Regions from separate parts of the Bacillus sp. SRL337 genome, predicted to be linked through region 2. Evidence: riboswitches for the same ligand, from Rfam matches in the RefSeq annotation. Region 2 holds a riboswitch; each other region holds the start of a gene.
What was found. Region 2 has a riboswitch for cyclic di-GMP ahead of flgB (flagellar basal body rod protein FlgB). Riboswitches for the same ligand answer to the same signal wherever they lie in the genome.

Region 1 (8,033 bases), 2.3 Mb from region 2:
TTAATATGGATATTGCTGTATCTAAAAACATGATGGCTCTCTATGATTACCTTAATAGGAGATTAATAGAAGCCAATTTAAAGAATGATTCTGCTATTTTAAATGAAGTTGAAGAGTTTATTACAGAATTTCGGGATACATGGAAACAGGTCATTCAAACGAACCGACAGCAGCAATACGCTGGGTCAGGTGATAAAGCCTAATGTCTTCTGTTGAAGAATGTTATCTATTAACAAAGCAGTTGTTTCAAATACTGGGAACACAGACCGAGGAAGATCGTGATGCACGTATCTCTAAAGTGGAATCTCTATTAGAACAAAGAGAAATTGTCTTGGCAAGAGTGAAGGCACCATACACTCAACAAGAAGCAGAGATGGGCAGTCAAATTGTGAAGTGGAATCAAGTGATAGACCGTAAGATGGCAGACTTTCGGGATGCTATCAAGAAGGAAATGAATGGTACGGTTAAAAAGAAAGCCTCTGCGAAAAAATACTCCAATCCATACGATCATCTTCAAACGGATGGATTCTATTACGATAAAAAGAATTGAATGTTCAAAGGACCTCTAATCATAGGGGTTCTTTTTTGGGTAGGAAAAATTGAAAAAACGGTTCTATAATATTTGTTGGGGTTCTTACACAATTTGAACAAAAAAAATGCATGTAATCATCCAGTCTTTTATACTTGAGTTGTCGAGAAACAAGTATAGATTGGAGATTCGTGCATAATGAATTTTAACATAATTCTACCCGGTTTTGAAGAAGCAATGGTTACGAAAATGGAGGAAGTGGAAGCGAGACTTTGGATTTATACAGAGAAGCCGGTTACACCCCACAGTTGTCCGGTTTGTGCTACTTTCACTCATAAGATTCACGACTATCGTATACAAAAAATTAAGCATTTAAAGCTATTTGAAAGACACACACTAATCTTTTACAAAAGAGAAGATATGCTTGTCCTTGTGGAAAGAAGTTTGCGGAAAAGAACCCTTTTGTGAATAGATACCAACGGTTATCAGTGGAACTGAACCAGGCAGTTAAAATTCGTAGTATTAAAGGCAAGACGTTCAAGGAGACGGCAGAAGTGTATGGAACATCCCCTTCAACGGTCGCAAGGCGCTTTGATCAATTGGCCAAAGAGACAGTCAACGAAGAAGCGAAGGAATTGCCAAAAGTGATCACCATCGATGAATACAAAGGAGATACCAGAGAAGGCAAGTACCAGCTCATAATCGCGAATGGCATCACTAAAGAGCCCATTGATATCCTTCCGAATCGATACAAAAATACGATTAAGCACTATCTCCGAAAGTATGGAGCTCAAGTGGAAATCGTAATCATGGATATGAGTCAGTCTTTTAAAGCAGCTGTCACACAAGCCCTTGGGAAGCCTATTATTGTGGCGGATCGGTTTCACTTTGTTCGATATATCTATTGGGCACTTGATGGAGTGAGGAGAAGAGTTCAATCCAGCTGGCATGATTATGATCGAAAGAAATGCAAAAAGATGCGACATGTATTCTATAAAAAATCCTATAAGTTAACAGAGGACAATCAGTGGTATCTTCAACGTTATCTGGACATGTCCCCTGAATTAAAGCTGGCCTATGAATTGAAAGAACTGTTCTGTCACTGGTTCGATGAGGCGAAACAAAATGGAGAAGAGAACATCCACCAAACCAAAAATGACTTATATTCCTTTTACAAAGCCGTTGATGAGGCGGGCATCCCGGAGTTTCAAAAAGCAGCGCAAACATTAAAAAATTGGCAGGTTGAAATATTAAATAGCTTTACCTATAGCTATTCTAACGGCTTCTTGGAGGGAATTAACAACTTAACGAAAGTGATGAAACGAAACGCATTTGGATTTCGAAGCTTTACGCGTTTTCGAGCGAAAATACTATTAACACATACGTATAAAAGACTGGGTTCACATATTGGATAAGGGTGAAGCAAAATTCACTTCACCCCAACATTTGACGTTGAACCGAAAAAACACCCTGACCTAATGCAATTCGATTGGCACTAGGAGAGGGTGTTTCTATGTTTTTGAGTTTTAGTTTAACACCAAAGAGCCGCTAACCTGAAAAAAAGCCTTCGCCAGGTTCTCCAAGCATTCTTCGCGAAAGCTATCACTGCATATGAAACTATGAGCAATATCCTCTTTTAATGTTGAATACGAGAGCTCTAGCTTTTGGCTGGTCGTCATATAATTTAATTCTTCTTTCTCTATATAGATCTGTAATTCTCTTTCAAAATATTCCACAGAGCCAAATAAAACCGTCATGATAGACATTGGCATTCTTCCCTTCTTTTTTAATGAATTGAAAACTATAACCCATTACCATTCTTATTTGTTAGTATTTCATGAGAGACTTTCTATTAATTCAATTCTTTCTGCATTCTGAACAATTTTATAAAGTCCATTTCCATAATAGTCTTCAGGTGATTTTTGTCTCTTACACTTATAACAGACTTGCAGCTTGTCTCCGCAGCTTTCCTGTCTGTCTTCAACCTTTCATCTCACCTTGAAACCGGCTAAACATATTTATAGATACTTTATTTAATCAATTTTTTTTAGTAAATTCCATCCCCTCTTCTTGAAAAAAATAAAAGACCACCAAAAAGAAGGTGGATAAATGAATAGGAATGGAAAAGTGCTCCGCATTATTATCTACAAAACTTTTTGGCAGCCCGGCTATCTTAGTTTAGCTAACCTTAGACCCGTGGCTTTGCGTCCTTTCCTTTCGAAAAGTTTGCCTTTTTTCAATTTTGTCAATAGACTTTTAAAACTATTCTAATAATAAATCATAAAGACCTAGTTTTCAATAAATTCCAGAAAAAAATTACAAATTACTCCATTTTTCGCTAAAATATCTGATTTTAAAGTACTAAAGATTTGAATTCTATAAGAGTCCATCATTTACTATGAGCGTATGATATAGAAAATTCCATTCCATTTCAGGGATAATTGATTCTATTTTTTCCTTCCATACGACTATATGTGCTGGACATTTCAACTGCTTTTCCATTACCTCACAGTGCAAGCAGCAAGTCTTTTCTGATTGGAGATGGAATAGGGGGGACGAAACTTACTCGTCCCGGCCCAATATTGTTATGACTACAGGTGTTCTGCCCATAGTAAGGTTTTTTGAAAGTATCCCTTCCGGATATTGTAAATTATAGACGGTAGAAGTTCCTCTTTTCTTGATTTTGCACGGGTGTTCAGGTCCGAAAACTTCACATAATATTAAGCTATTACTAGTTTATTCGTTGAGGTGCATGAGAAAATAATAATAAGATATATTTCTCAAATCCCTTTCATATAAACATTCAACATAATATTCTAAAATTCGTCAAAATATTTAGAAAGATTAAGCAGGAATAATGAGGGGAATAGAGAAATATATAAACATAGCTTTATCTAAAAGGAGGAGTTTACATGTTGAACTACAACATTCGAGGCGAGAACATTGAGGTAACTCCAGCGATTCGAGAACACCTGGAGAATAAGGTTGGCAAGTTGGGTCGTTACTTCAATGAAACTCCTGATGCTGACGTAAATGTTAACTTAAAGGTATACCCTGATAAGAAAACTAAGGTCGAAGTGACAATCCCGATGCCGCATTTGGTTCTGCGCGCTGAGGAACGCCACGAAGATATGTACGCAGCCATCGACCTGATCGTAGATAAACTGGAGAGACAGATTCGTAAACACAAAACCAAAGTGAACCGCAAAATGCGTGAAAAGGGAAGTCCGAAAGAATTCTTCGCTGCTCAGGAAGGGTTGACTACATCTCAACTGAATGAAAAAGCGCAGGAAGATGAGACGGATGTTCCTAATGAAGTTGTAAGGACAAAGCAATTTAACCTGAAACCGATGGATAGTGAGGAAGCGATTCTGCAAATGGATCTTCTCGGCCATAATTTCTTCATCTTTACTGACGCTGAAACGAATGCAACGAATATCGTGTATAAGCGCAGAGACGGCAAATACGGGTTAATCGAAACCACATAATTGATAGCATCAGCATCCTGCAGATTCTGCAGGATGTTTTTACGTTTAAAAAAAGGACATTTCCTTCGAGTGGCGAATAAAATCAATTAAAGATAAATTTTGTCGGGAGGAATCACAACATGACATTTAGTATTGTCGGATTTGATCCAAAGGAAAAAGAGTGGGGAATAGCTGTACAATCCAAGTTTATCGGAGTCGGTGCCGTTGTTCCGTTTGCCCGTGCCGGAGCGGGGGCAGTGGCGACACAGTCTTACGCCAACACAGCGTACGGACCGCAGGCTCTTCAATTGATGGAAGAAGGGAAAACAGCCGAAGAAGCGTTGGAAATTATCATGCAGGATGACCCTGAGCGTCATCTCCGCCAGGTCGGGCTGATTGATGCACAGGGAAATGCGGCAACATATACAGGAGAAGGCTGTTATGATTGGGCTGGCGGCATGACCGGTGAACATTTTGCTGCGCAGGGAAATATCCTTGTTGATCAGCGTACAGTGGAGGCAATGGCTGAGACGTTTACCTCAACAGAAGGAACCTTGGCAGAAAGGCTCCTGAAAGCACTTGATGCCGGACAGGAAGCGGGAGGCGATTCCAGAGGAAAGCAGTCTGCTGCCATTTATGTTGTAAAAGAAAAAGGTGGTTACGGCGGTTTCAATGACCGATTGATTGATTTGAGGGTCGATGACCATCCTGATCCGATTAAAGAGTTAATCCGAATTTTTAACCTGCATCAGCTCTATTTTGCAGTTTCCAACCCGGACAAAGTGGTGCCAGTGGCTGGCTCTACCCAAGAAGAACTGGAGGCAGAGCTGGAGCGCCATGGTTATATGAAAGAGGATAAGAGTGTCAGCCAGGCGTTAAGGGATTACCTTCATACCGAAAACTTTGAAATGAGAGAACAGGAGGGACATATTGACCTGGATGTGCTGGAGTTTATGAAAAAGCAAGAGAAATAATCGTTTGAACTAGCGTACATATGCCGATAAATACCGAAGAGTACATGTCCTTAAAGAGCTAGCTGGGAGGCATGAACTCTGAAAATTGGAGAAAGGATGTCCTCAAAGAGCTGGTTGGGGTACATATGTCAATCAAAATTGAAGAGAAGATGTCCTCAAAGAGCTGGATGGGATATATATGCCCAATCAAAATTGAAGAGAGGATGGCCTCAAAGAGCCCCCTTGGAGCAAATGAACTCTTATATAATGAAGAAAAGATGTTCTCAAACTGCTAACTCGAGTAGAATGATGTCCTCATCTTATGAAAGTCTCTCTTCTAACCTGCATACCTGCAAGCCCAAGAAGGTGTCCTCCAAAAGGACACCTTCTTTTATATGGCTCTTTTCTAAGAGTTGTAGTTTTTATGACAATGTTATCCCCTACCCTTTTATGTAGGAGGATTGGAGCGGAAGGCATACGACCTCCTGAGGGATTAGTGGGACTCGTCTAGTGCCAGCGGCAAACGGCTAGCAGATTTCGGCTCTCTCCTTGCGATTAGTCAGCATCGAATCGCTATCGCTCTTCGTGATTCCTATATCTCATACGAGAGCCCTCCAATCTGTACGCCGCTGAACGGTGCCTTTCCGCTTTTTAGTCAATCCAGCTCCAGCGCCAGCGCCTAGCCCCTCGGGGTCATAAGCCAATCCGTCAGGAAGGTTAAAGAGCAACCTTCCCGCCGGCTCGTCTTATGCCAGTCGGGGCTGATCAAGGCGCCTGCGCTTTTTAGTCAATCCAGCTCCAGCGCCTAGCCCCTCGGGGTCATAAGCCAATCCGTCAGGAAGGTTAAAGAGCAACCTTCCCGCCGGCTCGTCTTATGCCTGTCGGGGCTGATCAAGGCGCCTGCGCTTTTTAGTCAATCCAGCTCCAGCGCCTAGCCCCTCGGGGTCATAAGCCAATCCGTCAGGAAGGTTAAAGAGCAACCTTCCCGCCGGCTCGTCTTATGCCTGTCGGGGCTGATCAAGCCGCTTGTGCTTTATATCCTAAGCTGCAATTCCCGCAGCATCTGAATGAAATTTGCGGCGTAGATTTCCGGGCTGAAATGCTGTTTGATGTATTGCTGGGCATTCTGCCTGATTTGGGCTTTCAGAGGCGCGTTGTGGATGAAATCGGTGGCTTCTCTTACGGCATGGTGGATGTCGCCCTGCTGATAGATTTTACCTGTCGAGTTATGGAAGATGAAGCTTTTGATGCCATCCGAGTCTGTTGTCAGCACAGGGCAGAGGCAGCACATAGCTTCTACCAGCGCGTAACCGAATCCTTCATATTTGGAGGTGGAGCAAAGCATTCCTCCTGAGTTTCCGATTCTTGTATAGTAGTTCGGCATTTGATTGTGGGGGATATTGGAGTGGATGGTGATAGATTTAGTCAGATTAAGTGAACGGGCCATTTGTTGAAAGGCTTTTACTTCAGAAGGCTGATTCAGGTTGGCATCGGTGAATATCCAGATTCTCAAGTTGCCATAATTGGTCATTAATTCTTTGGATAGCTGCAGGAATTCCCTCCAGTTCTTATTTTCCTCGAACCGTCCCACCCAGCCGAGCAGCATGTAAGGTTCTGTTGAGACTCCTTCCGTGACATATGTGAAACCTGTTGTATCGATGCAGTTGTGAAAAGAGTATTTCTTTTTCTGTGGGTAATATTTTTCGATCAGTGATACTAAGTGAGGTGTTTTTGGAAGCAGGATGGCATCTGCATTTGGGTTGACATGGGGCCGGGCATGGTTAAGGATGTTGTCTGCCGTTTCGAGGACGCCCATTCCCTGGACCTCATAGATCAGTTTGCCGGTGTATCCCAGTTTCCGGACTCTTTCAAGAAAAAGGTAGTCAGATCCCACGATGATAGCATCGAATTTTTCGGTGTCAATGATTTGCTTTATTTGCACGTCGTCATTGGTGATCCAGGTTTTTTCTGTAATATTCTGCATCCCGGCTCCTTCGGAAAAGAATAGAAATTGAAATTGGATGCCGCTGTTCGCTAATGCAGCGGTCCTTTGCCTTGCTAGTGTTTCGACACCTCCGCTCGGGACGTAATAGACAAATAGAATCTTCATAGAAATAGAACTCCTTTTTATTTTTTCTTTTAATGGGCTACCAGTTATAATCTTTTTCGTAACCCAGGCGTATTAACAAGTCTCCTGCCACTTCTTTGAATATCTGTTTGTGTTCGGCTGTGAATTCTTTTTTCCAGTCGCCGATGCTGCCTTTTCGGAAAGTACCTGACTTTTCCGGATGGACATTCTTCAGCATACGGTCCACTATCTCGTCCTTCGTAATGTGAAGGTGCTTCAGATCTTCCCAAAGGTGGTTGACGATTTTCAGCAGGGCAGTTCTTTGAGTTTCCCCATTCCCCATTAGCTCCTCAAATGTTACCCAGCAAACATGTTCATAATCCAGCCATTTCATAATGTCGATTGAGTAGCCCCTGATATTTTGGATGATCATCGGCCCGCGCCATTCCGGGTTCTGGACCTTTGCCCCTTTGATCATGGTCATTAGCCTTTCGTCATGCGTTTTCAGCCCATTTGCGAGATAGGGATTATAAGGGTGGTTATATTGGTTCCGCATAATGAAGTGAACCAGTGATACGACATTGTCGCGAAGATCCCGGGTGACAAGGACCATTTTGATATTATTTTTCCGTATATATTCCTCTGCTGTTTTGGTGTAAGGAAGATGTGCCGGTGCGAATATACCCTCCTCTATAATAGATAAATACTTCTCAGGGTCTATCCATCGACCTGCGATTTTCATTCCGGGAATCCCTTCTACAAGTTGGAGGGCTAAATGTGTCCCGCTCTTCGGAATAGAGTTGACAAGGATTTTACATCGATTTTTCAAGTGGAATCTTTCCCTTCCTTGAGTTTTGGTGCTTCTCCCCAATCCAGCCATTCATTGTGCAGCGTCCTGGCTGCCAGCTGCTTTCGATTATCTGCCGTCCTTGCAGAACTGTGCGCTGTTTTCATGAGGGATGGTCTATATTGCAAACCTATCATTATAGTATGTCCGGAATGAAGATTGGTATAGG
Region 2 (8,033 bases):
GTATATACCAATCACAATATCATTGTTGAAAACCTGTAAAGTCTTTTTCTTTATGTTAGGAAAACCACGCAGGAAAAGGAGTGTATCACTTGAAAAAACAAGCCAATCAGTTAACACCCAGGCAGATTGTCGATCGGCTGGACCAATATATAGTTGGGCAGAATGACGCTAAGCGAGCGGTTGCTATTGCGCTGAGGAACCGATACAGAAGGAGTATGCTCGCTGACAACCTTCGTGAAGAAGTGGTGCCAAAGAATATTCTTATGATGGGGCCTACTGGAGTAGGGAAAACAGAAATAGCGAGGCGAATGGCTAAACTTGTGGGGGCGCCGTTCATTAAAGTAGAAGCAACAAAGTTTACAGAAGTAGGCTATGTCGGCAGAGATGTGGAATCAATGGTAAGGGATCTGGTAGAAACTTCTGTCCGACTCGTAAAAGAAGAACAAATGGCAGATGTCAAAGAAGCGGCAGAAGAGAATGCCAACCGCCGTCTGGTAGAATTGCTCGTCCCTGCCAAAAAGAAAAATAGTAATTATAAAAACCCTTTTGAAATGATTTTTGGCGGCAATCAAGGAAATCAACAACAGGATGATGATGAGAAACAAGAAGAAACCTCAATTAATGAGAGACGAAAAGTCATAGCAGACAGACTGGCAAAAGGTGAACTTGAAGAAGAGTTCATCACTGTTGAACTTGAAGAACAGCAGGCATCCATGTTTGATATGCTTCAAGGATCCGGAATGGAGCAGATGGGTATGAACATGCAGGATGCCCTTGGCGGACTTATGCCCAAAAAGAAGAAAAAGAGAAAGCTGAAGGTGAAGGAAGCACGACCTGTCCTTATTAATGAGGAAGCACAGAAGTTGATTGATATGGATGAGGTCACACAAGAAGGGATTGTTCGTGCAGAGCAGACCGGGATCATATTCATCGATGAGATAGATAAGATCGCCAGCAAGAGCTCCAGCCAGTCATCTGGTGAAGTTTCCCGTGAAGGAGTGCAGCGTGATGTTCTTCCGATTGTGGAAGGTTCTACAGTAGTAACGAAACACGGGTCTGTCAAGACGGATTACATGCTGTTTATTGCGGCAGGGGCATTTCATACGGCAAAGCCTTCTGACTTGATTCCGGAGCTTCAGGGACGCTTTCCAATCAGGGTGGAGCTGAAGAAGCTTTCTGTCGAGGATTTTGTAAGGATTCTTGTGGAGCCTGATAATGCCATAGTTAAACAATATATAGCACTTTTAGAAACAGAGGGTATACAAATTGAATTTTCTGACGATGCTATTCGTAAGATGGCTGAAATAGCTTTTTCAGTGAACCAGAATACTGATAATATTGGGGCGCGCCGACTTCATACCATTATGGAAAAGCTGCTTGAGGATCTATCTTTTGAAGCTCCTGAAATCACAATGGAGAAGATCACTATCACACCTTCATATGTAGAAGATAAGCTGGGAGCAATCTCTCAAAATAAAGACTTGAGCCAGTTCATTCTATAAGTTTGCTGACGACCGTCCGAGGGTAAAAAATAATTGCAAACTACAAGGGATTTACAGTATCCTGATTGCGGACTATACCAGTCAATCGCGATTCTTATTTAATAATTTTTGAAACTATTTAGTTGCACTAGGAGGAAATGAAATGAATTTACTAAGTAAAACAAGAACCATCAACGCAATGCTGCAAAAAGCAGCAGGAAAACCTGTGAACTTTAAAGAAATGGCTGAAACTTTGAGTACAGTCATTATTGCAAATGTCTTTGTTGTCAGCCGCCGTGGAAAACTGCTCGGATTTGCTGTCAATCAGAAGATAGAGAATGAAAGAATGAAGAAAATGCTGGAAGATCGTCAATTTCCTGAAGAATATACAAACAGCCTTTTCAATATACAGGAAACTTCTTCTAACTTGGATATTGACAGCCAATACACTGCATTTCCAGTAGAAAACAGAGAATTGTTCCAAAGCGGCCTTACAACCATTGTGCCGATCATCGGCGGCGGGGAACGTCTTGGTACGCTGATTCTTGCCCGCCTTGAAGACAGCTTTGATGATGATGACCTGATCCTTGGTGAGTACGGTGCTACTGTTGTCGGTATGGAGATCCTTAGGGAAAAATCTGAAGAGATAGAAATGGAAGCCCGTAGTAAAGCTGTAGTACAAATGGCTATCAGCTCCCTATCTTACAGTGAGCTTGAAGCAATTGAACATATCTTTGAAGAGCTTGACGGAAATGAAGGATTACTTGTAGCTTCAAAGATTGCTGACAGAGTGGGAATTACAAGATCAGTCATCGTGAATGCCCTTCGTAAGCTTGAAAGTGCTGGTGTCATTGAGTCCCGTTCACTTGGGATGAAAGGGACATATATCAAAGTTCTAAATGATAAATTCCTGATTGAATTGGATAAATTAAAGACAAATTAATGAACTGGCCGCTAGTCCAAAAGGATTGGCGGCCATTTTTATTTCCGAGAAATATTATGGAGTAAAGGTGAAAAAACCTCAAAAGGGGTATAAAGACCTAATAGTAATGTAAGGGAAAGGGTTGAAATTAACATCACAAATAGTACAATAAGATTACAGACTATTTCCGACAATTTTCTACAACAATTCTTAGATAATGGCAAACTTTTCTGAAAAGGGAGGACGCAAAGCCACGGGCCTAAAGACAATTCTCTTTGTACATCGGCAGCCGGGTTACCTAATGGAGACATTGCATGTTTGCGGAGCGATCTCTATAGGGGTCGCTATATTTATGAGGAATTTAAGTGGGTTATTTTTCCATATGTGATTGGAAGACTTTCCCTAAAGATTTTTGAGCCATTACCAGTTATAGTATTGTAATGTGTCTGTAACATAAGCGGCGGTTTTCAGCAGAGGAAGACAGAAAAATGTTGGAAAAAAGTAGGGCTGATAGTCCTTTGGAAGAAGAAGAAACTTCCTTTAACAGCTTTGAATGACAGATTTTCTTAGAAAATATGGTAAAAGTCCTTCAAAAAAATGAATAATTAGTAGGAATAAAATTAACAGGATATTCATAGACACCTATTTTTCTTAATATTACAATAGAGACTATGATTCCGTAAAAAATGTCAAAATCCATTAATCTTTGACAAAATATTGGTTAGAGGTGTAAAAAATGAGCTTGTTTTCCAGCACCATTCAATCACTCGAAAATGGTTTGAACTATTCTTCGGCTAAACAGAAGGTGATATCTCAAAATATTGCCAATGTCGATACACCCAATTACAAAGCGAAGACAACCAGTTTCAAAGAACAGTTGAATGATTCCATCTCCACTTTCGAAGCAAAAAGAACGAATCCCCGTCATTTTGAATTTTCTGGCAGAGGAAATATCGATCTTAATGTCAGAAGTAAACCGTTCCAATACAATCACAATGGGAATGGGGTTGATATTGATAAGGAAATGTCAGAAATGGCTTCCAATCAAATCTACTTCAATGCTCTTTCCGACCGGATAAATGGTAAATTTAATTCTTTGAAATCTGTAATCAGGGGAGGTAAGTAGAAATGTCAATCTTTCATGGTATGAATACATCAGCTTCTGCGCTTTCCGCACAAAGGTTAAGAATGGATGTCATCTCATCCAATATGGCAAATGCAGATACGACAAGAGGAAAACTGGTCGATGGTGAATGGCAGCCTTATCAAAGAAAATCAGTGGTATTTCAGCCTGATGGGGAGCGGTTTTCTTCATTCCTAAATAAAGCTATGGGCACTAAGGATTCGGGGGCCATAGGTAATGGTGTCCAGGTTTCAAAGATAAAGGAAGACGATGAGACTCCTTTTAATCTGGTATATGATCCAGAACATCCTGACGCAAATCAGGATGGGTATGTAAGCCTTCCGAATGTCGATCCGCTTCGTGAGATGATTGATTTAATATCCGCTACCCGTTCATATGAAGCAAATGTAACTGTCTTTAATGCTAATAAATCCATGATGATGAAATCACTTGAAATCGGAAAATAAGGGGGATACTTATGGCGATACATAATATTTATTCAGCAACAGATAACAGATTAAGTACATCGTTTGAGAAAAGTAGCATTAAACCAGTACAAAATCAGCAGAATTTCGCTGATTTCCTGAAAAAATCCATTGAAGAAGTAAATGCCAGCCAGAAAGAATCCGATATGCTGACGGAAAAGCTGGTCCGTGGCGAAAATGTTGACCTGCACCAAATCATGGTCGCCTCCCAAAAAGCCAGTATTACGCTTCAGACGACAATGGAAGTCCGAAATAAAGTAGTCGAAGCATATCAAGAAATCATGAGAATGCCAATGTAACTTTTACGGTTATGAATGCCGCGTAAATCAGACAGAGTAACCGGGGGATTAAGATGAATGAAACTGTAAAAAAATACAAAGAACAATTAAATACATTTTGGTCATCACGAACCAAGAAACAAAGGGCTATGTATGGTGCAGCTTTGTTGGTGGTTATTTTAGCTGCTGCCATTACAGGATTCCTTTCAACAAGGACAGATCTTGTACCGCTATATAGCAATCTGGCCCCCTCGGAGACAGGAACGATTAAAGAAAACCTGGATGGAAGAGGTATAGCTTCGGAAATCACCGATGGCGGTTCAACGATAATGGTCCCTAGTGAAATGGTAGACACATTGAAAGTTGAACTTGCAGCAGAAGGAATTCCGAATTCCGGAAGCATTGACTATTCCTTTTTTAGTCAAAATGCTGGTTTCGGTATGACCGACAATGAGTTTGGTGTTATGAAACTGGATGCCATGCAAACGGAACTTGCAAACCTGATGAAAGGAATCGAAGGTGTTCAGGATGCCAACGTAATGATCACACTGCCTGAAAAAGGAGTATTTGTCAGCGAGGACACGGAACAGGCATCTGCTTCAATCGTCCTGAATACAAAACCTGGCTTTGATTTTGATCAGAAACAGATTAAATCCTTATACCATCTAGTATCGAAAAGTGTTCCAAACCTTCCTACTGATAATATCGTCATCATGAATCAATTATTTGAGTATTTTGAACTGGAAAATGAAAATTCTTCCTTTGGAGGAAGTGTAGTCCAGCAAATGGATGTTAAGAACCGGGTGGAAAAGGATATTCAAAAGCAGGTTCAAAGTATGCTTGGCACGTTAATTGGTTTTAATAAAGTGGTTGTCTCCGTTACTACCGATATAGACTTTACCCAAGAAAACAGGGAAGTAAACGAAGTAACGCCTGTTGATGAAGAAAATATGGAAGGAATCGCTGTAAGTGTCCAGAGAATCACCGAGACTTTCACCGGCAATGGAGAAGCTGCTGGTGGTGTGCCGGCTGCAGAAGATAGTGGTGATGGGCTCGGGACGTACGTAGAAGGCGAAAATGGCAATGGGGATTATGAAAGAATTGAAGAAACGATAAATAATGAGGTTAATAGAATTAGAAGAGAGATTGTCGAAAGTCCTTATAAAATCAGGGACATCGGTATTCAAGTGATGGTTGAACCGCCTGATCCAGAAGACCCTGCTTCTTTCCCTCAAGACAGGCAGGAAGATATCTCTCAGATTTTATCTACAATTATCAGAACTTCGATTGATAAAGAAACTGGCACTGAACTGACACCAGAAGCAATTGAAGACAAAATTGTCGTTTCTGTTCAGCCGTTTAACGGCAAGGTGGAATTTGACCAAACGCCATCATCCTCCCTGCCTTGGTGGACTTATGTTGTAGGAGGAATCTTGCTTGCTGTCATTATACTGCTGATTATTTTGATGGTAAGGAAAAACAAGAAAGTGGTTGAAGAGGAATCTGTATTTGCAGAAGAAAGTATGCCAATCAACATTCCTGATATCGGAACAGAAAAAGAGACTGAAGGCTCTGCCAGAAGAAAACAATTGGAGAAAATGGCCAGGGAAAAACCGGAAGAATTTGCCAAGTTATTGCGGACTTGGCTGGCTGATGAATAGGAGGGGACCATATGGCAAAACAGCGTGAAAAAGAATTAACAGGTAAACAAAAAGCTGCCGTTCTCCTTATATCGCTTGGCCCTGATGTATCGGCGTCCGTATATAAGCATCTTTCAGAAGAAGAAATTGAAAAGTTGACCTTGGAGATATCCGGCGTTAAAAAAGTAGAGTCAGAAGCTAAAGAAGAAATACTTGAGGAATTTCATAACATTGCCCTCGCCCAGGATTATATTTCACAAGGGGGGATCGGATATGCAAAGACTGTTCTGGAGAAAGCACTTGGCAACGAACAGGCTTCTGCTATTATCAACAGGCTTACTTCATCACTCCAAGTAAAACCCTTCGATTTTGCCAGAAGAGCTGATGCATCTCAAATCCTTAACTTTATACAAAATGAGCACCCGCAGACCATTGCATTAATTCTTTCTTATTTAAATCCTCAGCAGGCGGGACAAATACTATCTGAATTGTCTCAGGAAGTGCAGGCGGATATTGCAAGGCGTATTGCCTTAATGGACGGAACTTCCCCGGAAGTAATCAGTGAAGTGGAGGCGATTTTAGAAAGGAAGCTATCAACCACGGTCACCCAGGATTATTCGCAGACAGGGGGAGTTGAAGCTGTTGTTGAAGTGCTGAATGGTGTTGATAGGTCTACTGAAAAAACAATTTTGGACGCGCTTGAGATCCAGGATCCGGAACTTGCAGAAGAAATTAAGAAGCGGATGTTCGTGTTTGAAGATATCGTCACATTGGACAACCGTTCGATTCAGAGAGTCATCCGCGACAGTGAAAATGAAGACTTGCTTCTGTCTCTAAAAGTATCCAGTGAGGAAGTCAAAGATATTGTCTTCCGGAACATGTCTGCCAGAATGGTTGAAACATTCAAAGAAGAAATGGAATTCATGGGGCCAGTCAGGCTGCGTGATGTGGAAGAAGCGCAGTCAAGAATTGTCAGTGTGATCAGAAGGCTCGAAGACGCAGGTGAAATCATCATTGCCCGTGGTGGAGGAGACGATATCATTGTCTAAAGTAATAAAGAATATGCAAGCCTTTACTAGTCAGAACCGTCAAGCGAAGGTCATTTCTTTGAGGAATATACACGGATCGTCTGAAGAAAGTGGAGAAGTGAACTTTCCAGAAAGTCAAGGGGCTCAGCCAAACCGTGAAAACATTTTACGGGATGCAGAGGCGGAAGCAGAGCGGATTCTTGAATCAGCGAGGACAGAAGCAAAAAGGCAGGAAGATGAAGCTGCTGCACTGAAATCAAGCTGGGCTCAGGAGAAAGAGCTTTTACAGCAGGAAGCGTATCAAGAGGCGTATCTCCAAGGACTGGATGAAGGAAGGGAAAAGGGGATGGAAGAATACAGACTGCATATCAATGAAGCAGTCGAAGTCCTATCCCGCGCCAAAGATGATTATTATGCTCATATTGAAAAAGCGGAAAGGGTCATCTTGGAACTGGGCATGGAGACAGCAGAAAAGATCATAGGCAGGGCATTAGATGAAAACCCATCAGTATTTCTCGATATTATCAAACGGGCAATAAAGGAAGTGAAAGAACTGCCTGAGGTTCAAATACATGTTCATCCAGTCCATTACCCGTTGCTAAGTGAAAATCTGGAAGAGCTGGAATCCATGTTCCCTGTGTTGCGTAGGCTGTTGATTTATCCTAACGAGGATCTTGGCAATGAGGAGTGCTTCATTGAAACCGGTGAAGGCAGAGTGATTGTGAATGTAGATACACAGCTAAAGGAAATAAAAACTAAACTCGTGGAAATTTTAGAAGGTGGAGAATAATGAGAGCTTTCGATCTTTTAGGGCACATTCCTTCGTTACAAACCTTCAAGAAGTTTGGAAAAGTGAAAAGAGTTGTTGGCCTGATGATTGAATCACAAGGACCTAAAAGCTCAATTGGCGATATGTGCTTCATCCACCTTTCAGAAAGCAGGAAAATAATCAGAGCGGAAGTAGTTGGTTTCAAAGAAGAAACCGTAATCTTGATGCCTTATTCCAATATTAATGAGATTTCACCAGGGAGTCTCGTAGAAGCTACATCAAAACCGCTTACGATTAAAGTCGGCCC
Region 3 (8,033 bases), 2.0 Mb from region 2:
TCCTCCCGGAAGTCCCTGCCAAGAAAAGCATGAAAAACAGGCCGGTATATCTGAAGCCCGCTGCACTGAAGAAGAAGAAAGTCGCCTTCTTCTCAGGCTGCCTGATGGATACCATGTTCCTGCCGACCAACGATGCCACAACCAAGCTCCTGCAATTGGCTGGGTGTGAAATCGTCATCCCGAAAAAGCAGACATGCTGCGGCGCTCTCCATGCCCACAGCGGCGAAAAAAAGGACGCCAAGGAACTTGCCAAGAAAAACATCGAGGCTTTCGAGGAAGAAGAGGTCGATTACATCATCACCAATGCCGGCGGATGCGGAGCCCTTTTGACAGAATACAACCACCTTCTGGGTGATGAACCTCATTGGAAAGACCGCGCCATCAAGTTCTCAGCAAAAATAAAAGACCTTTCCAGCATACTCATAGAATTGGCGTTTCATAAACAGAACTTGAAGCTCGATGACCAAATCATCACCTACCAGGACTCGTGCCACCTGAAAAATGTCCAGAAGACATTCTTACAGCCGCGGATGCTGCTGGAATCCATAGAAGGCGCCGACTACAAGGAAATGAAAGATGCCGGGCGCTGCTGCGGCTCGGCCGGAATCTATAATATCGTCGAACCCGAGATGTCGATGAAAATCCTTGATTACAAGATGGGGCAAGTGAAAGTCACGAAAGCCAAGACGATTGTGACCGCGAACCCCGGATGCCTGCTGCAGATGAAGCTGGGAATTGAGAAAGAAGGATTGTCCGGGGAAGTGCGTGCCGTTCATATTGCGGATTTGCTGGTGGAGGCTTGGAACGGTGGGAACAACCCCGTTTCGAAGCTGCTTTAGTACATTAACGCATCCGGGGACAGTCCCCTGTTACGCTAAAGTAACAGGGGACTGTCCCCGGAAAAAAATTTTACTAGCTGGTGGAGTAGCCAGTATACTTCCTTCGTCTGATCAAAAATCCGAGACGAGTGCCCGTTCCTTGTACCAATTGGGCTTCACCTCCCTTCCCTTTCCTCTCAATCACCTTCACTACTATTTAGTCTCATCCCACCAGCACAAAATTCATATATTTAGAGACAAGACAACATCCGCATTATGCTATAATGGAGGAAAATACTAGAAATAAGAGGAGGGTTTACTTTGTCCACATCCAGAATTTTAAAGTGGGTTACAGGTGCACTGGAAGCAGTTTTAGGAATTCCTATCCTTGGTGGAGCTATCATTATTAGTTTCTTATGGACGCCTTTGATCCTAATGCTGGTCCTGCATATTGTTACGTTAGTTCTGACGGCAAAAGAGGAAGGATCCAAGACCGGCAGCATTTTGGGAATTGTCACCTCCTGCATTGGCTGGATCCCTTTCGTGGGAATGATCATGCATATCCTCACGGCTGTTATCCTGATGATTGATGCGTCGAAAACAGATACAGCTTCAAAAACGAATCCACAGGTGGTCAAGTGAATTTAATCTGGGCAGAGGGGACGTTCCCTTTCTCTCCAAAAAAGTATCAGCCCGAAATAGCTGATACTTTTTTGTTTGGAGAACCCTTTGTATTAAGCCTCTCCACGCGGGATACGAACTGTCCTCAAGTCCAACGCCTTCGTACTGAACTGAATTGTTTCCATAATCGAAAAAACATTGAGACAGAAGACATACTTTGAACGTCTAAGATTCAAAAAAAAGAAAATAAGGGGTTTTGTGATGGAGGGGAACGTAAAAAAAGAGTTTGCCGATAGCGAACACGGAGAAATAGGGATGGAATACTTTGAAGGACTTATCCTCACAAATGAGAAAGCAATTGTTCAATTTGCATACACCTACGTTAAAGATTGGTCAGTTGCTGAGGATATTTCTCAAGAAGTGTTTATTAAAGTTTACAAAAACATCTCATCCTTTAACCAACGCTCTACGCTAAAAACCTGGCTGTTCAGCATCACGGCCAATGAGTGTAAAGATTACCTGCGGAAAACAAAGAGAAGAATGAAATGGTGGAATCACATTCTTCAAAGCAACACAAAACAAGATGTCGATACACCTGAAACCATCGTTCTTCAAGATGAAGAGAAAGTTTCCATCGGTAAGCCTTGCTTGGTCTTCCGGTCAAGTATCGGGAAGTGTTGATTCTGTATTACTATGAAGATCTTTCTTCAGAAGAAATAAGTCAGTTATTAGGCGTAAATTCGTCAACAGTCAGGTCAAGACTTGACCGGGGACGCAAGCATCTCAAAAATTTGAAAGAAGGAGGCCGGTGGTCATGAAGAACATTGAAGAACAACAGGAAATTAAGCAATCGTTAGATGAAGATGTTTTTTCCCAATATCATTTTAAATCACAAAAAGATAGAATAATTAAAAAGCCACTGCATTTTCAGACATCCCCAAAAGAAAAAATCACTACTTATATGGCTTATCTGGAGTTACAGTCCTGCTGTTTTCAATCGTTGCCTTATCATATTTCTTTTCAACCGACACATCCTATGACCCCGCTTCTCCTGACAAACACGATGAACAAACGGAAACCGAAAACCCTGTTGTCAATCATAATGAGTACTTAGCAGAACCAGACCTTCCATTGTCTCCCCACAAGCCGGTTAATTCAATTCCAGATGAAGAAAAGGGGGAACCCGCCCAAGTACAAAAAACCGAAGAAGAGTGGAAGGCATATTTCCAAAATTTATACCAAGAGCAGCAGACAGACATTAAAAGAATGAAATTGATATACGAATACGTTGATTCTGGCAGCAAAGCTATATTAGAAATTACTTCTAAATTTGAGGGCAATCATTTCATAGAAAGAGAAAATCAAAAGGATTTTGAAAATGAAGTAATGACAATGGATCATTCCTATATCGCAACTGATGAAGAGTATATTTTCCTTGATCATCTAAGAAAAATTTATGACCGACAATCAATACCAGAAACTGAAGTAGAACAGAACATTGAAGAAAATTGGGTAACATTTGAGTTAGTTAAAACAAATCCACAAGTCTTCTTATTCGAAAGAAGTCTCATTAAAATTGAATATGATTCCGGAGTTGTGCTCGAAAGAAAAGAATACAATGGGGAAGAATTCGTCTCCTACTTTAAGCTTATAGAATTAAAATTGAATGATGAACTACCCGATTTACTAATTGAAAAATCCATTCCTGAAGACTATGCGGATTTGCAAGTGGTCAAGTCTCAGCAGGAACAACCACAGCTCCACGAAGATCTATTCATTCAAGCGAAAGATAATGTAATGAAAAATAATGAAAAAATTCAAGATGTGAATTACACCGGTGAAGACGGCAGCCTGCACTTTATCCTTTATATGACGGTGGGAACGACCCCCACAGAAGGCAAGGAGGCAGGTCAAGAACTTTTCGAGCAATTCACAGAAATCACAAAGTCATACGAACCGCTTCAAGAAAGAAATACGACCATCTGGGCTGAAGGACAGTTTACATTTTCAATAAGAGTTGAAATCCCCGAAACCGCTTTTCTATTCGGAGAATTTAAAGACCCCCAAATTCATTGGGAACAGAAATCATATGGCGGATATTGATGGTATGCATCTTGTATTCTTGAATCTGCAAACGGGGATTTCACTCGGGTAGCAGCGAATAGACACTCTCTCAATCTTAACCCTTAGTGATCCACTGATTCTCAATTTTAGCTGCCAGGGCATCTATTGCATTCTTAATAGGTGCCCTTTTTGTGTTTAAGCCTGCCTTTTATGAATCTGATCCTGCCCAATATTGGAGCTGTCTTTATGGTTGTCGATGAGATAAAGTCTATCCAGTACCATAAACGAACTATCTATAATAGTGGGGAGATATGTGGTTTGGAACTTGATAAATTGCACCAATTTTTTTGAGAGCAGCCTGTTTTTTGGTCTATTCCTCGTTGGATTGCACCATTTTTTATGGGAGCGCCCGGATATTTGGTCTATTCCTCGATAGATTGCACCATTTTTTATGGGAGCGCCCGGATATTTGGTCTATTCCTCGATGGACCGCACCAATTTGTATGGGAGCGCCATGATATTTGGTCTATTCCTCGATGGATTACACTAAATCTTATTAGAGTGCCCGGTTTTTTGGTCTATTTCTTGTTAGGGAGTACACCAAATCTCACATCGTCAGGTGGCGCTTACCTATGCCTGCAGCAGACTTCCTTTCCTAATCAACTCTGAAACCCGACAAAAAAGAGGAGCAGCTGCCCCTCTGTCTTCCAATCACCCAAGATGCTATTCCCGGAAAGATTTAAGCCCTTCATTAAGGGACTTGGTATGTTGGTATACTTGTTTATAAAGAGTGTACAAGTCTTTATATTTCTTAACGTTTTCTTCGATAGGAGTATAAGTTTCTACGATTTTTGTAAAAGCTTGTGAACATTCTCTCAGTGTAGGATACCAGTCGGCTCCGACAGCAGCAAGCATAGCCGCCCCAAGTCCTGGACCTTGTTCACTTGCAAGCTTATGGACGTCTGCATTGAATATGTCTGCCTGGATTTGCAGCCATTCAGCGTTCTTGGCCCCACCGCCGATAGAAATAATGGAATTCATTGGGACAGGTCCCAACATCTCTCATATAAGATCGTATGCTTTAACTCAGGGATGGAAAGCCAAGTCCCGCTCCCCCAAACCACTACTAACTATAACAATTTCCGATGCTCCAGAGTATCTCCAGGACCTCTGCTAGCGAGGATATAAACCCACTTTCATCCTCATAATTCCTTTTAAATGAAAAAACAATCCTTACTTTATTACTTTCAGAAAAATCCTGTACTTATACTCTGGATAATTGTTCGTTATAAAAAAGATATGTTTTAATACTTACTCAGGGACAAGAATACTGTCACTCCTTCCCCAATTATATAATATTATCATTCCTTAATTCTTCTAATTCTGTATCAGTGAAATTAAGCATTCCTTTATAGATTTCATTATTATGCTGACCTTTTTATGACCAGATGACTTAACTTCTCCTGGTGTTTTTGAAAACTTAGCAAATACATTGGGCACATGTATTTCGCCTAGGTCTTCGTCTTCTAGATTAACTAATGATTGCCGGTATTTGAAATGCGGATCCTCAAATATTTGTTGCATATTATACATAGGGCCTTTAACTGCACCACAGCTATTAAATGGTTCTACTACTTCATTAAGCTCTCTTTCACGAATCCATTCGCCAATTATTTCATCGAGCTCCTGGGAGTGCTTCAGTCGGTTCTCATTATTCGTAAATCGGTCATCATGAATTAATTCTTCTCTGCCGATAGCTATAAACCTGCCACTAATCAAACGTTTGATTAATAAACCAAGAGATAGAACAATAGCGAAGTCTTCTTTGTTACAACACAAAACCCTTCCTTTCATGGCCCCCAAAACTTAAGTTTGACTTATGCAACAACCTTAACTTATTTACCCACTTCTTAGTACTTCCTGTGCAATTTTATAAAAATATTTCCTTTACTAGTGACATATTTTATTTGTTGGATTATAATGGTAATAATAAAAATAAGAGGTGATGTATATGTACTTATTCATTCTTAAAGGATTAATTGGGATTGGGCTGATTTTCTCAATGCTGTTTTTGTTTATCGTGTTTAGAGAAAAGCTGCTCTCTTCAAAATGGATGAAGAAAAGACGATTAAAGCAACTCATTAAGTACAAGAAAATTGATAAAATCCATTTCTTTGAAGAAGAACCGGCACCGGGATTTGAATTCCCTTTGTCGCTTAAGGAAGTTGAGGGATTTGTAGAAAAAGTTCAAAAAAATCGTCCAACTGCTGTGCAAGGAATAGCCTCTATCGGATTGAAAAATCGTCCGGAATCCCTTCGTTTAAGTATTTTTGGTGCCTATCATCGATATGAAACTCATCGTTCACCAGAAGGTTCCACTATTGATTTGTACCCTATGAAAACAGAAGGAGATTCTTACCGGCTATATCTTTATTCTGACGAAATCGATGAAGGGATGCCCATTGAAAATGATATGCATGACAGGCCTTATATTCTTTTTACGAAGGAACAAGCAAGACAAGAGTTGCTCCATACTTTGGGACATGAGCTCGGGCACAGTTTAATCTTCAATCTTGAAAAAAGACTGCACGATGATGGAATTGAAGACCTCTGTGATACCTGGGGAGTACAGTTTGGAGGTAATCCGATTACCTATGAGGAGTTAAAAAGTTGCAGTGTTTATAAAAGGGGAAGGGAAATAGGAACATTCGAGGAAGTGCTATAACCCAGAATCGATATGAGGAGGAATTTAGAATGTCAGCATCCTTTGTTATTTACATGAAGTTGCAGGAAAAAATGGAGGGCTATAAAAAATGGCCGGTAATGCTTTTTAACCTTCAGGCAAACAACTTTAATCAACTTACTTCCCTTGCCGAAGTGAAGGATTGGTTAAAGGAGAATAATAAAGTCTACTATCTTTCTGCTTTACAAGAGACCTCCTTCCAAACAATCCTTGCATCCCAGATCCTTACCATTATTGGGCCTGTTGGTATAGAGGATCGACAGTCCCTTCCCATTCACGACGTCTATACTTTAAAAGAAGCGGCAGCACGTTGGGGATTAAGTGACGGCAGTACCATTCGCAAAGCCATTGAAAGGAAAAAATTCCTCCTTCATGAAGTAAGAAAATCTGAATCGACCTGGCTCATTACTTCAGACGCAATGACAAGGGTATATGGGCCAGAAGACGAAGAATCTCTCCCTCGCCTTATTGTCAATCAGATTTATTATGATAAAGAAACAGGCATATTTCAGACCAGACGCACCTTACAAAAAAAGACAATATAATACAATGAAAATACAAATCAAAAATTTTTTTGTGAAAAATTATCTAAAATGAAAGGATTTATTTTCCACTTTATAGTACGATACTAATAGGTATTTACATCCAGTAACCAGTATTCATAAAAAAACAGGCAAACTTATCGAAAGGTAAGGACGCAAAACCACGAGTCTAAAATCATGAGGATTATGATAGTCGGGTTGCATCAATTTTACGAATTGTTAGTTGAAGCTGCCCTTCCATAAAAGAGGGCAGTTTTTTCATTACAAAAGGTAAGCACATTAAAATATGTAAGAGAGGAGGATACATATGGGCTTGATCTCACTATTATTCATTATTAGTATCGGATTGATTGCCTTTTCTTTCATTGCTGAAAGGGTCTTATCTTCGGCAAAGGCGTCCACCAATAATGTTTTTCCGCATATCGATAGCTGGACAGCCAGAATCGGTAAGCTGCGAGATAACCACCGTCAATTTTCGGATTTAAGTAGAATGTCCAAGAAAACGTACAGAGATGAATATAAGTAAGAATCATTTCTGAAATAATTGCAGAAAAACAGAAAACATTTTATCACTCACTAAAACAGAGAGCAAGGAGGAAAGGGTTTGCTATTATTCATTCTATATTTATATTTGTCTAAAAGCGGCGATGCGAGTGAGATTGCACTTATAATCTTGAGCTGCCTATTAGCATTGGGATTGTTCAATTCCGTAAGAATATCCCCTCATGTTGTCATTAACGGCAGATTAGCCACGCTTCTTAATTTTATTTTGCCAGGACTTGGCCAGGTGTATATGAAACAGGTGAAGCTTGGAAGCCTCTTGGCAGTCCTATTTATGGTTGGATTTGCATTTCATCAAAAATTCATTTACATATTCGGAACGGAGAACCCCATCCATCTCTACCTTACATTGGGACTGGCTCTTGCCCTCCAATATATATTGCTTCCTTCTGCTAAAGAAAAAGCAGCAGCCAAAAGGAATCATCAACTGGGAATGATGAAATACACAAGACTTAAACCTGTTATTGAGCGTGGCACCATTTTATGCTTGGATACAAACATATTACTTCATGAGCAGATGTTCCTCATTGCCCTGCACAGGGATAGTGATGCTCACATTTTTGTCAGCAAACAGGTATACCGCGAATTGGACGGCTTGAAAAAAAATAAGAAGCCTGATGTACGCAATCGAGCCCAATTGGCTTTTGACCTAATAGAATTGTTCCAAGGGGATAAGCGGCTGAC
Region 4 (8,033 bases), 1.9 Mb from region 2:
GGACTGTGTAGCAATCGGCACAGGCATCATGCTGGAAAACATCGATAGAATCAGCAGAAGAAAAATCGGCTGATTCCAATAACAACCAATTGAAAGAAACACATAACAATCCGAAAAATGTTCCGATATAATAAGTGGTAGATAAACTGTACGGAAAAAGAGGTGCCCGAAAATGCTGCGCGGATTTTATACTGTTGCTTCCGGAATGCTGTCTCAGCAACGGAAAACAGAAATGCTGTCAAACAACCTGTCCAATGCCAATACTCCCGGATATAAAGCGGATCAGTCTTCCATGAAGGCGTTCCCGGAGATGCTGCTGTCTTTACAAGGGCTGCAGCAAAACATACCCACACAAAATGGTCTTAAATTGCCTATGTCCCAACAGGTAGGCGCGTTGAATACAGGTGTGTACATGCAGGAAACGATTCCGGCATTTTTACAGGGTGATCTTCAAGAGACTGAAAGATTGACGGACGTTGCCCTGGTGGACGGAAATATTCCAGTCGATCCAGAAACCGGTCTGAGCGGAGGGGTGCTTTTCACTCTCCAGGGTGGTGACGGAACCCCTCGCTACACCAGAAATGGTAACTTCAATGTGGATGGACAAGGCTTTTTAACATCTGCAAGCGGTTTATATGTTTTGGATCAGAACGGCGATCGTATCCAACTGCCTTCGGACAATTTTAAAATTACCGAAGAAGGCAGGGTACTGGTTGATGAGATTGAATCCGCAAGACTCGGAATAGGGTTTGCGGTCAATCCAAACAGACTGACAAAAGAAGGGGACGGGCTTTTCAGAACAGAAAATAACGAGCCCCTTCCTGATGCCTATGACAGTGAGGCAACATTCGGCATGCAGCAGGGGTTTATCGAGCGATCAAATGTCGATACCGCCAAAACGATGACCGATATGATGACCTCCTACAGATCCTTTGAAGCGAATCAAAAAGTCTTACAGGCTTATGACCGAAGCATGGAAAAAGCAGTGAATGAAATTGGCCGTGTCAATGGCTAGGAGAGGGGACTGAACCGTGAACAGAACGATGATCAGCGCAACCAATACACTGAATCAGCTGCAAAAACAAATGGATACAATCGGACATAACCTCGCCAATAGCGACACAAACGGCTATAAACGCAGAGAAGCCATGTTTTCGGAATTGCTTTTCCAGCAGGTCAACAATCAAAGGGCCGACAAAGATATCAATGGCCGATTGACGCCTGCAGGGATACGCCAGGGTTCAGGGGCTAAGCTGTCACAGTCGGAACTCAATCTTGCTCAAGGTTCGTTAAAGGCAACCGGTAGAAACCTCGATTTTGCCCTGACTGCCCGAAACCAATTTTTTAAAGTATTGGTTCAAGGGGAAGACGGAGCGGAAGTCCGGTTCACTAGAGATGGTGCCTTCTATGCCAATCCGATGGGCAACGGTGAAATGATGCTTGTGAATGGCCAAGGGCATGCTGTACTTGACGAAAATGATGATTTTATCACATTCACTGAAGCAGGAATGAACAGTCAAGATATTGGTCTTGGTGCAAATGGACAGTTGACTATCGGTGGGATGCCTTTTAACCTAGGGATAGTATCGATAGAAAAACCGCAATTCATGGAGCAAGCCGGCCAGAATCTTTTGGGATTGCCTCAAGATCTGCAAGGACTTGGTGTAAATCAAAATGAAATAATGACCAACATGAACGGTGCCTTACGAAACAATATCAGCCTCGCTCAAAGCACATTGGAAGGATCCAATGTCGACATAGGAAAAGAAATGACGGACATGCTGAATGTCCAGAGGGCTTATCAATTCCAAAGCAGGTCCATCTCGATGGCAGATCAGATGATGGGACTTGTCAATGGAATCCGTTAAAGGAGTTATGACAATGACTGAAAATGAAATTCTGCAAGAAGAAGGCAAAACAAGGGAAGACATCAAAGCTGAAAAAAAGAATAAGAAAAACAAAGCGGAAGAAACACCTGGGAAATGGGTAAGGATCCGCTTTCTTCCGATCTGGCTGCGAATCATCCTTTTTGTCGTGCTCCTTGCCGGATGTCTCATTGGAGGGGCCATGTTCGGGTATGGGGTCATCGGAGACGGAAAACCGATGGATGTATTAGAAAAATCCACATGGCAGCATATCATTGATATCGTCATGAAAGAAAATTAATCAAACCCTGCCTTCTTATGGAAGGCAGGGTTTTTAACGCTTTAAAGCAGCCGGGGACAGTCCCCGGCTGCTTTAAAGCGCTAAAGGAAATAGGGCAGCTGATCCAAAATTCCTTTTTATCCGAGAGGAATTCAGGTAGAATGGATAGAAGATAAGGTACATAAAGGATTAAGGAGGCATTTTGATGCTCGATATTACGCAAATCAAAGAAATCATCCCTCACCGTTATCCATTTCTTTTAGTGGACAAGATCATTGAAGTCGAAGAAGGAAAGAGTGCGGTGGGAATCAAGAATGTAACCGCAAACGAAGAATTCTTCAACGGCCATTTTCCTGGTTACCCGGTAATGCCCGGAGTCCTGATTGTAGAAGCGCTGGCTCAAGTGGGGGCAGTGGCAATGCTGAAGAAAGAAGAAAACCGCGGACGGTTGGCTTTCTTCACAGGAATTGATAACTGCCGGTTCAAGCGTCAGGTTAAACCAGGGGACGTGCTCCGCTTGGAAGTTGAAATGGTACGCTTCCGCGGCGCCATCGGCAAAGGAAAAGCGATTGCAACAGTGGACGGAGAAGTAGCCTGCGAAACAGAAATGATGTTTGCGTTAGGAGATAAACAAGAATAGAGTAAACAAGAAAGTCCAGCTGCCGAAGCAGCTGGACTTCTTTAATGCTTTAAAGCGATAGGGGACTGTCCCCCACTGCTTTAAAGTGATAAAGAATCTCTCTTTTCATTAACGAAAAATAGTTGATTTGGATGCAAGTTTCCAAAATTATGGGGCATGCTATCAAAAGACCGCAGAGATAGGTCTCAAAAATTCTTTGTATTGAAAGGAGTCATACACAATGAATAAAAAGCTTTTAGCCATCCTTGGTGGAACAGCACTCTCCGCAATGCTTCTTGCAGGTTGTAACGGCGATCAGGAGCCGCCTCCGGAAGATAACGAAGCTCCTGTTGAGGAAGAAGTTCCTAATGATCAGAATGGGGACATGAATGAAAACGGAGATATGAACGATAACGGCGACATGGATATGGATACTAATGACGGCGAAGGAAATATCTCTGAAGATAACAACGGGGATATTGACGATAACCAAAACGGCGAAAATGGCGAATCTCCAGCTGGCGAGCTTGAAGAAGATATGAAAGACGACGAAAAAAATAATCAGTAATAGCTCCTTCTAAAGGACCGGGATATCCGGTTCTTTTTTCTTGATAGTACCACTGGTTTAAGAGAAGAGATATTAAATAGTTGAAATTATCTTCTCAGCTAATTTACCATTATTTTGAACAACAGTATCTCCGACAAAAATGATTTATTATGGTATAGTAAGACAAAGACAGCAAGCAATATATAATAGGAGGTAATTTAGCTGCATGATGAATAATTTTCCACAGGGAATGAAAATCAGCATTTCCCGTTCAATTTCTACTGCTTTTGAAACATACATGGAAAATATCGAATGGAACGAAGAAAAGTTCGATTTGAATGCGTTTGTTAAAATTTGGAAAGATTACATAACGAATACTGCTTCTTGGTACAAACAGTTGTCTATTGAGCAAAAGAATAATCCACAGTTACATGAAGATCTTGCAAAGAAGATAAATGAAATTATAGAAAAGATTTTCTCTGAACAGCCAACGGGTGACCAGGTTAAGGAAATAGAGTCACTTCAAAAAGAGTTGAACACCAACTATGAATATACCTGTAAAGCGGAAGCAAGGTATGTTCTAGCTATTCTTAAAACCAAGATCAACTGAAGAACTTGAAACAAGATGTTTCAAGTTCTTTATTATTCTGCTTTTCTTTTTAACCCCATTAAGGTTGTAAAATGTATGAATTCATCCTTGGTCAAACCCTGACTTATTGCCCCTTTCACCAACTGAATCCACTCATCCGTAATTGATACATCATCTGCCTCCTCCAAAATAATCGTATCTAGAGATACACCAAGAGCATTAGCTACTTTTTCTAAAACATTAATTGATGGATTTTTTTGTAATCCCCTCTCAATAGAACTGATATAAGACTTTGAAATCTCTGCTTTTTGACCTAATTCATTAATAGTGAGCCCCTTTTTCTCTCTAATAAACTTGATTCTCTCACCAACCATAGTCTGAACCCCTTCTCCAAATCGTTTATTATTCATTATAAAGAACATTTGATTTTTATGGAAATTAGCATTTTTAAGAAACAGTTAGCATACAATAGTAAACTAACGAAAATTGTTCTTTATTAAGAACTTTTGAATAGTTTTAGCATTTTAGAGAAGTGAGGATATTCTTGTATAGTAAGTAAAAAGGACTATAGCGAACGAAAGAGGTGTAATTATGTTTAAGAAAAACTGCCAGCGTTGCAGCCGCCCCTCATACAGTTCTACAGAAACAGGGCAGTGGATTTGCCCATCATGCGGAAAGGACCTCACTGCATCTCCTTTCTTTCATGCATCCAGCTTCATTCAAATTAACCAGAAGATTGTCCCATTAGAGGAAAAGCTGAAGGCATATCGCAAGACTTTTCCACTAAGAAACATGCTTATTCGACACAAAAACACTATCTGAAGAGTATAATTAACAGAATATTACTACAAAAGAGAAGTAAATGTAAAAATTTATAGGAAAAAAGGTAGAAAAGGCAGCAGGATTTTACAAAATATAGGTTTTGATAAATAGTATAATGGATATAGTTAAGGAACTGGTTAGCCAATGAGATAGTCAGACAAAGGCAAACTCATTGAAAAATGAGGACGCAAAGCCACAGATCTAAGGGAAGAGATTGGGTGTTTTACTATGATGGCTGGGCTGCCTGAAATACTGAGTGTATTTTAGGAGGAGAGAAAGTGGTTGAAAAAGAACTGGATCTAGAATGGATTACCTTGATTAAAGAAGCAATGGCAGTAGGGGTCACCAAAGATGAAATCCTAGAATACCTACATACAAATAGAGAAGAAAGAAAAGTACTTATAAAATAATCAAAGCGATTCCCGTCATAAGGGAATCGCTTTTTACTTTTGGTTTAGTTTCCATTTATTAAATTCAATGAACTCCCGAAACTGTTCTTTGCTGATGCCGGACTCCATGGCTTGTTCTACAATGCTTACCCAGTCCGAATCAATATGCTTATCTTCAATCGTATCATATAGTAAAGAATCAACAGGTACATTCAACGCACCAGAGATCTTTTCCAGGAACTGCACCGACGGATTCTTTTGCAGGTTTCTTTCAATTGAACTCAAGTAAGACTTGGCAACCCCAGCCTTATCCGCAAGTTCAGTCATGGACATTTTTCTCTCTTGTCTAAGCTTCTTCACTCGTTCCCCGATCATTACCGTTCACATCCTGTACGTATAATCATCCTCATAATAGTGACATTATACCACAAAAAAACGTGAGCTTTGTCACATTTCGTCTAAAAGTTACTTTGACGCCTTCGAAGTAGCAGCCAGTCTAGGCTTGGAACGCATTTTATCCCTGAATTCCTGTACAAGCCCTGCTCCTTCAAACCCTTTCTCTACTAAATCATCAAGCAGAAGTTCAGCATATTCATTGCGCATCTTCTTCAACTTTCCTTCAAAAAGAACGCTCAGATGGAAATCCATCGTTTTGATGCAGCTGATTCTCGTCATAAAGGCAGCGGGATCATTTTCAGGAAGGGAAATCACAACCTGTACCTCAATATCATTTTCGCTCTGCTGGGCATCCCGGAAGAAATCATAATAATCCTTCTTCATGCAGCCCTCAATCAGCCAGCTCCCTTTCCCATCTTCTTTATTGATAATCAAACCGTCCACAATTTCAATGTCTTTCAGCTCATCGTTTTCAACAACTTGAAGAGTGATTACTTTAAAGGTTTTCATGAACGATCCTCCATCTCATAGTTTGTACAAATTATAACATATAAGAAGATTCGAAACATAATGCGTTACTTCCAAATATAATCACGAAAATAATTGTATTGTCCAAGTTGTAGATGATGATTTCCGCTACAGGGACACGACTCCGCGGGGCGGGCGTTGACTAAAAAGCGCAAGCGGCCGTTCAGCGACTTACAGATTGGAGGTCTCACGCATGAGATTAAGGAATCACGATGAACATGGCGAATCGATGATGACTTATCGCAAGGAGGGTGATCGAAATCTGCTAGTCGCTGGCCGCTGGAGCTGGATTGGCCTGCTCGGCTGCGCCTGCGGGGTCTCATCTGTCCCGCTAGTCCCGCAGGAGGTCGAGCCCCTTCCGCTCCAATCAACTAGGTTATTTTTAATAAGATAGACGGATGAAGATCGCGAAGTCGGTTTCTACTGTAGGTGACCATATACCCTTATGTTTTGTTTCATTCCTTTATAAATTCATATGAAAATCGGCCAATCAGTCAATTCGTTTGGCATTAATGATATAACGTTCCACAGTACTTGATAAATATTCAAAAGGATAGCAGGTGGAAAGGGTCAATATTTCATCCGGTGATGTGGGCTGGACAACAGACATGTCGTCTTCTTTTACAACGAACATTTCATATATCTCGTATGTAAAAGTTCCATTGCTCATTTCAACCTTTAATTGGTCTCCTTTTTGAAGATCGCCCATTTTTTTAAAAACCGTATCACGATGACCGGCAAGGAAGATACGGTCCTGCTGGTTCGGCAGCTTGGTTGAAGAATAATGTCCGACCCCTTTTTCCAGCTCGTCTTCATCTGTTCCTTCTATAATCGGGAGTTCTCTATTTAGGGCCGGGATTTGGAGGATGCCGACTACATCTCCTTTTTCGAAGGAATAGGTAGTGGATGACTCATGTTCTTTATTGGATGCCTTTTTTGGTTTAACTTGAGCTTTGGCTTCCTGCAGGGCTTTGTCCTGGTGCTGTTTTTGTGTAAAAATCTGGTAGCCGGCATAGCCGGTTAAACTTATTCCGATAACTAGTAAAGCAATACTAAGGTATTTGATCAGGTTATTGAACATGGAAATGCTCCTTTAGTAAATATCTTACTTTTATTTTTACATAAAAGTGGTTAATTTGGAATTTGTATTTTTGATAGCTGGTTTGTTCTTAATAGTAAACAATAAGTTCATTATAATTTACTAAATAGTGAGAAAATGAGAGGTATTTCCAGAAAATACATGTTTTATGTTCGTTTTAGCGAAAAAACGGCGGATTTTCCGGTTTTGCAAACTGGTAAATATGTCATATACTCACATTGTAAGTTCGTTAGAGAGAACAAAAAGTCGCTGAAACGAACGAAAACAAAACACTAGGAGGAATTATAAAATGGGTATTAAGCAAAAATTAGGTTTGGGAGTAGCATCAGCAGCACTAGGTTTGTCATTAGTTGGTGGAGGTACATATGCGTACTTTAATGATGTTGAAGTGAATAACAGTACATTTGCTGCTGGAACTTTGGATATCAATGTAAAAGGTAATGATAAAGATAACGCTATTATTGATGTTTCCAACCTAAAACCTGGAGATACAATGGAAAGAAAGTTCAAACTAAATAACACAGGATCTTTAAATGTATCAAAAGTTCTTTTGACTACGAAATATTCCGTGACAGATGCAAAGGGAGATAACGAGGGTGCTGATCTTGGTGACCACATCAAAGTTATTTTCCTGAAAAATAACGATAAGCTTGGTACTGAAATAATTAAACAAACAACACTTTCAAAACTGAAACAGTATGATACCGTCGACACAGATTACGACCTATTGGCATGGCTTGGATATGGGGAAGAGGATGGTTTGAGAGCAGGGACCTCGGATGACCTTACTGTGAAGTTTGAATTTGTTGATAATAAACAAGATCAAAATGTATTTCAAGGTGACTCCTTAAAATTAGAATGGACATTCGATGCTAAGCAAACAGCTGGAGAAAGAAGAT

Region 1: another riboswitch for cyclic di-GMP. It lies ahead of AC4E8A_RS20210 (hypothetical protein); the one in region 2 lies ahead of flgB (flagellar basal body rod protein FlgB).
Region 3: another riboswitch for cyclic di-GMP. It lies ahead of AC4E8A_RS21560 (hypothetical protein); the one in region 2 lies ahead of flgB (flagellar basal body rod protein FlgB).
Region 4: another riboswitch for cyclic di-GMP. It lies ahead of AC4E8A_RS22055 (anti-repressor SinI family protein); the one in region 2 lies ahead of flgB (flagellar basal body rod protein FlgB).

The regions. Positions count from the first base shown of each region.
Region 1 covers NZ_OZ481793.1:3,999,469-4,007,501, reverse strand. The annotation lists gene fliS (flagellar export chaperone FliS) at 1-203, shown strand, start outside; gene fliT (flagellar protein FliT) at 203-550, shown strand; partial or broken gene AC4E8A_RS20215 (ISL3 family transposase) at 728-1,944, shown strand; gene AC4E8A_RS20210 (hypothetical protein) at 2,056-2,295, opposite strand; cyclic di-GMP riboswitch class I at 2,685-2,770, opposite strand; gene hpf (ribosome hibernation-promoting factor, HPF/YfiA family) at 3,442-4,017, shown strand; gene AC4E8A_RS20200 (DUF1028 domain-containing protein) at 4,137-4,970, shown strand; gene AC4E8A_RS20195 (hypothetical protein) at 5,042-5,245, shown strand; gene AC4E8A_RS20190 (glycosyltransferase family 4 protein) at 5,983-7,059, opposite strand; gene AC4E8A_RS20185 (sulfotransferase domain-containing protein) at 7,097-7,759, opposite strand; gene AC4E8A_RS20180 (hypothetical protein) at 7,843-8,001, opposite strand.
Region 2 covers NZ_OZ481793.1:1,673,027-1,681,059, forward strand. The annotation lists gene hslV (ATP-dependent protease subunit HslV) at 1-39, shown strand, start outside; gene hslU (ATP-dependent protease ATPase subunit HslU) at 90-1,502, shown strand; gene codY (GTP-sensing pleiotropic transcriptional regulator CodY) at 1,645-2,424, shown strand; cyclic di-GMP riboswitch class I at 2,613-2,705, shown strand; gene flgB (flagellar basal body rod protein FlgB) at 3,140-3,529, shown strand; gene flgC (flagellar basal body rod protein FlgC) at 3,532-3,993, shown strand; gene fliE (flagellar hook-basal body complex protein FliE) at 4,005-4,310, shown strand; gene fliF (flagellar basal-body MS-ring/collar protein FliF) at 4,364-5,950, shown strand; gene fliG (flagellar motor switch protein FliG) at 5,962-6,978, shown strand; gene fliH (flagellar assembly protein FliH) at 6,971-7,747, shown strand; gene fliI (flagellar protein export ATPase FliI) at 7,747-8,033, shown strand, end outside.
Region 3 covers NZ_OZ481793.1:4,293,069-4,301,101, forward strand. The annotation lists gene AC4E8A_RS21510 ((Fe-S)-binding protein) at 1-839, shown strand, start outside; gene AC4E8A_RS21515 (hypothetical protein) at 1,140-1,460, shown strand; gene AC4E8A_RS21520 (RNA polymerase sigma factor) at 1,701-2,120, shown strand; gene AC4E8A_RS21525 (sigma factor-like helix-turn-helix DNA-binding protein) at 2,114-2,257, shown strand; gene AC4E8A_RS21530 (hypothetical protein) at 2,254-2,553, shown strand; gene AC4E8A_RS21535 (hypothetical protein) at 2,706-3,542, shown strand; gene AC4E8A_RS21540 (FGGY-family carbohydrate kinase) at 4,227-4,544, opposite strand; gene AC4E8A_RS21545 (CoA transferase) at 4,881-5,357, opposite strand; gene AC4E8A_RS21550 (hypothetical protein) at 5,515-6,228, shown strand; gene AC4E8A_RS21555 (helix-turn-helix domain-containing protein) at 6,258-6,791, shown strand; cyclic di-GMP riboswitch class I at 6,909-6,994, shown strand; gene AC4E8A_RS21560 (hypothetical protein) at 7,096-7,314, shown strand; gene AC4E8A_RS21565 (PIN domain-containing protein) at 7,393-8,033, shown strand, end outside.
Region 4 covers NZ_OZ481793.1:4,405,480-4,413,512, reverse strand. The annotation lists gene AC4E8A_RS22095 (rod shape-determining protein) at 1-73, shown strand, start outside; gene AC4E8A_RS22090 (flagellar hook-basal body protein) at 173-1,015, shown strand; gene AC4E8A_RS22085 (flagellar hook-basal body protein) at 1,032-1,868, shown strand; gene AC4E8A_RS22080 (DNA-directed RNA polymerase subunit beta) at 1,882-2,166, shown strand; gene fabZ (3-hydroxyacyl-ACP dehydratase FabZ) at 2,351-2,785, shown strand; gene AC4E8A_RS22070 (hypothetical protein) at 3,006-3,332, shown strand; gene AC4E8A_RS22065 (hypothetical protein) at 3,538-3,921, shown strand; gene AC4E8A_RS22060 (helix-turn-helix domain-containing protein) at 3,954-4,274, opposite strand; cyclic di-GMP riboswitch class I at 4,875-4,970, shown strand; gene AC4E8A_RS22055 (anti-repressor SinI family protein) at 5,001-5,132, shown strand; gene AC4E8A_RS22050 (helix-turn-helix domain-containing protein) at 5,166-5,486, opposite strand; gene AC4E8A_RS22045 (YwpF family protein) at 5,577-6,017, opposite strand; gene AC4E8A_RS22040 (hypothetical protein) at 6,229-6,429, shown strand; gene AC4E8A_RS22035 (class D sortase) at 6,526-7,116, opposite strand; gene AC4E8A_RS22030 (TasA family protein) at 7,424-8,033, shown strand, end outside.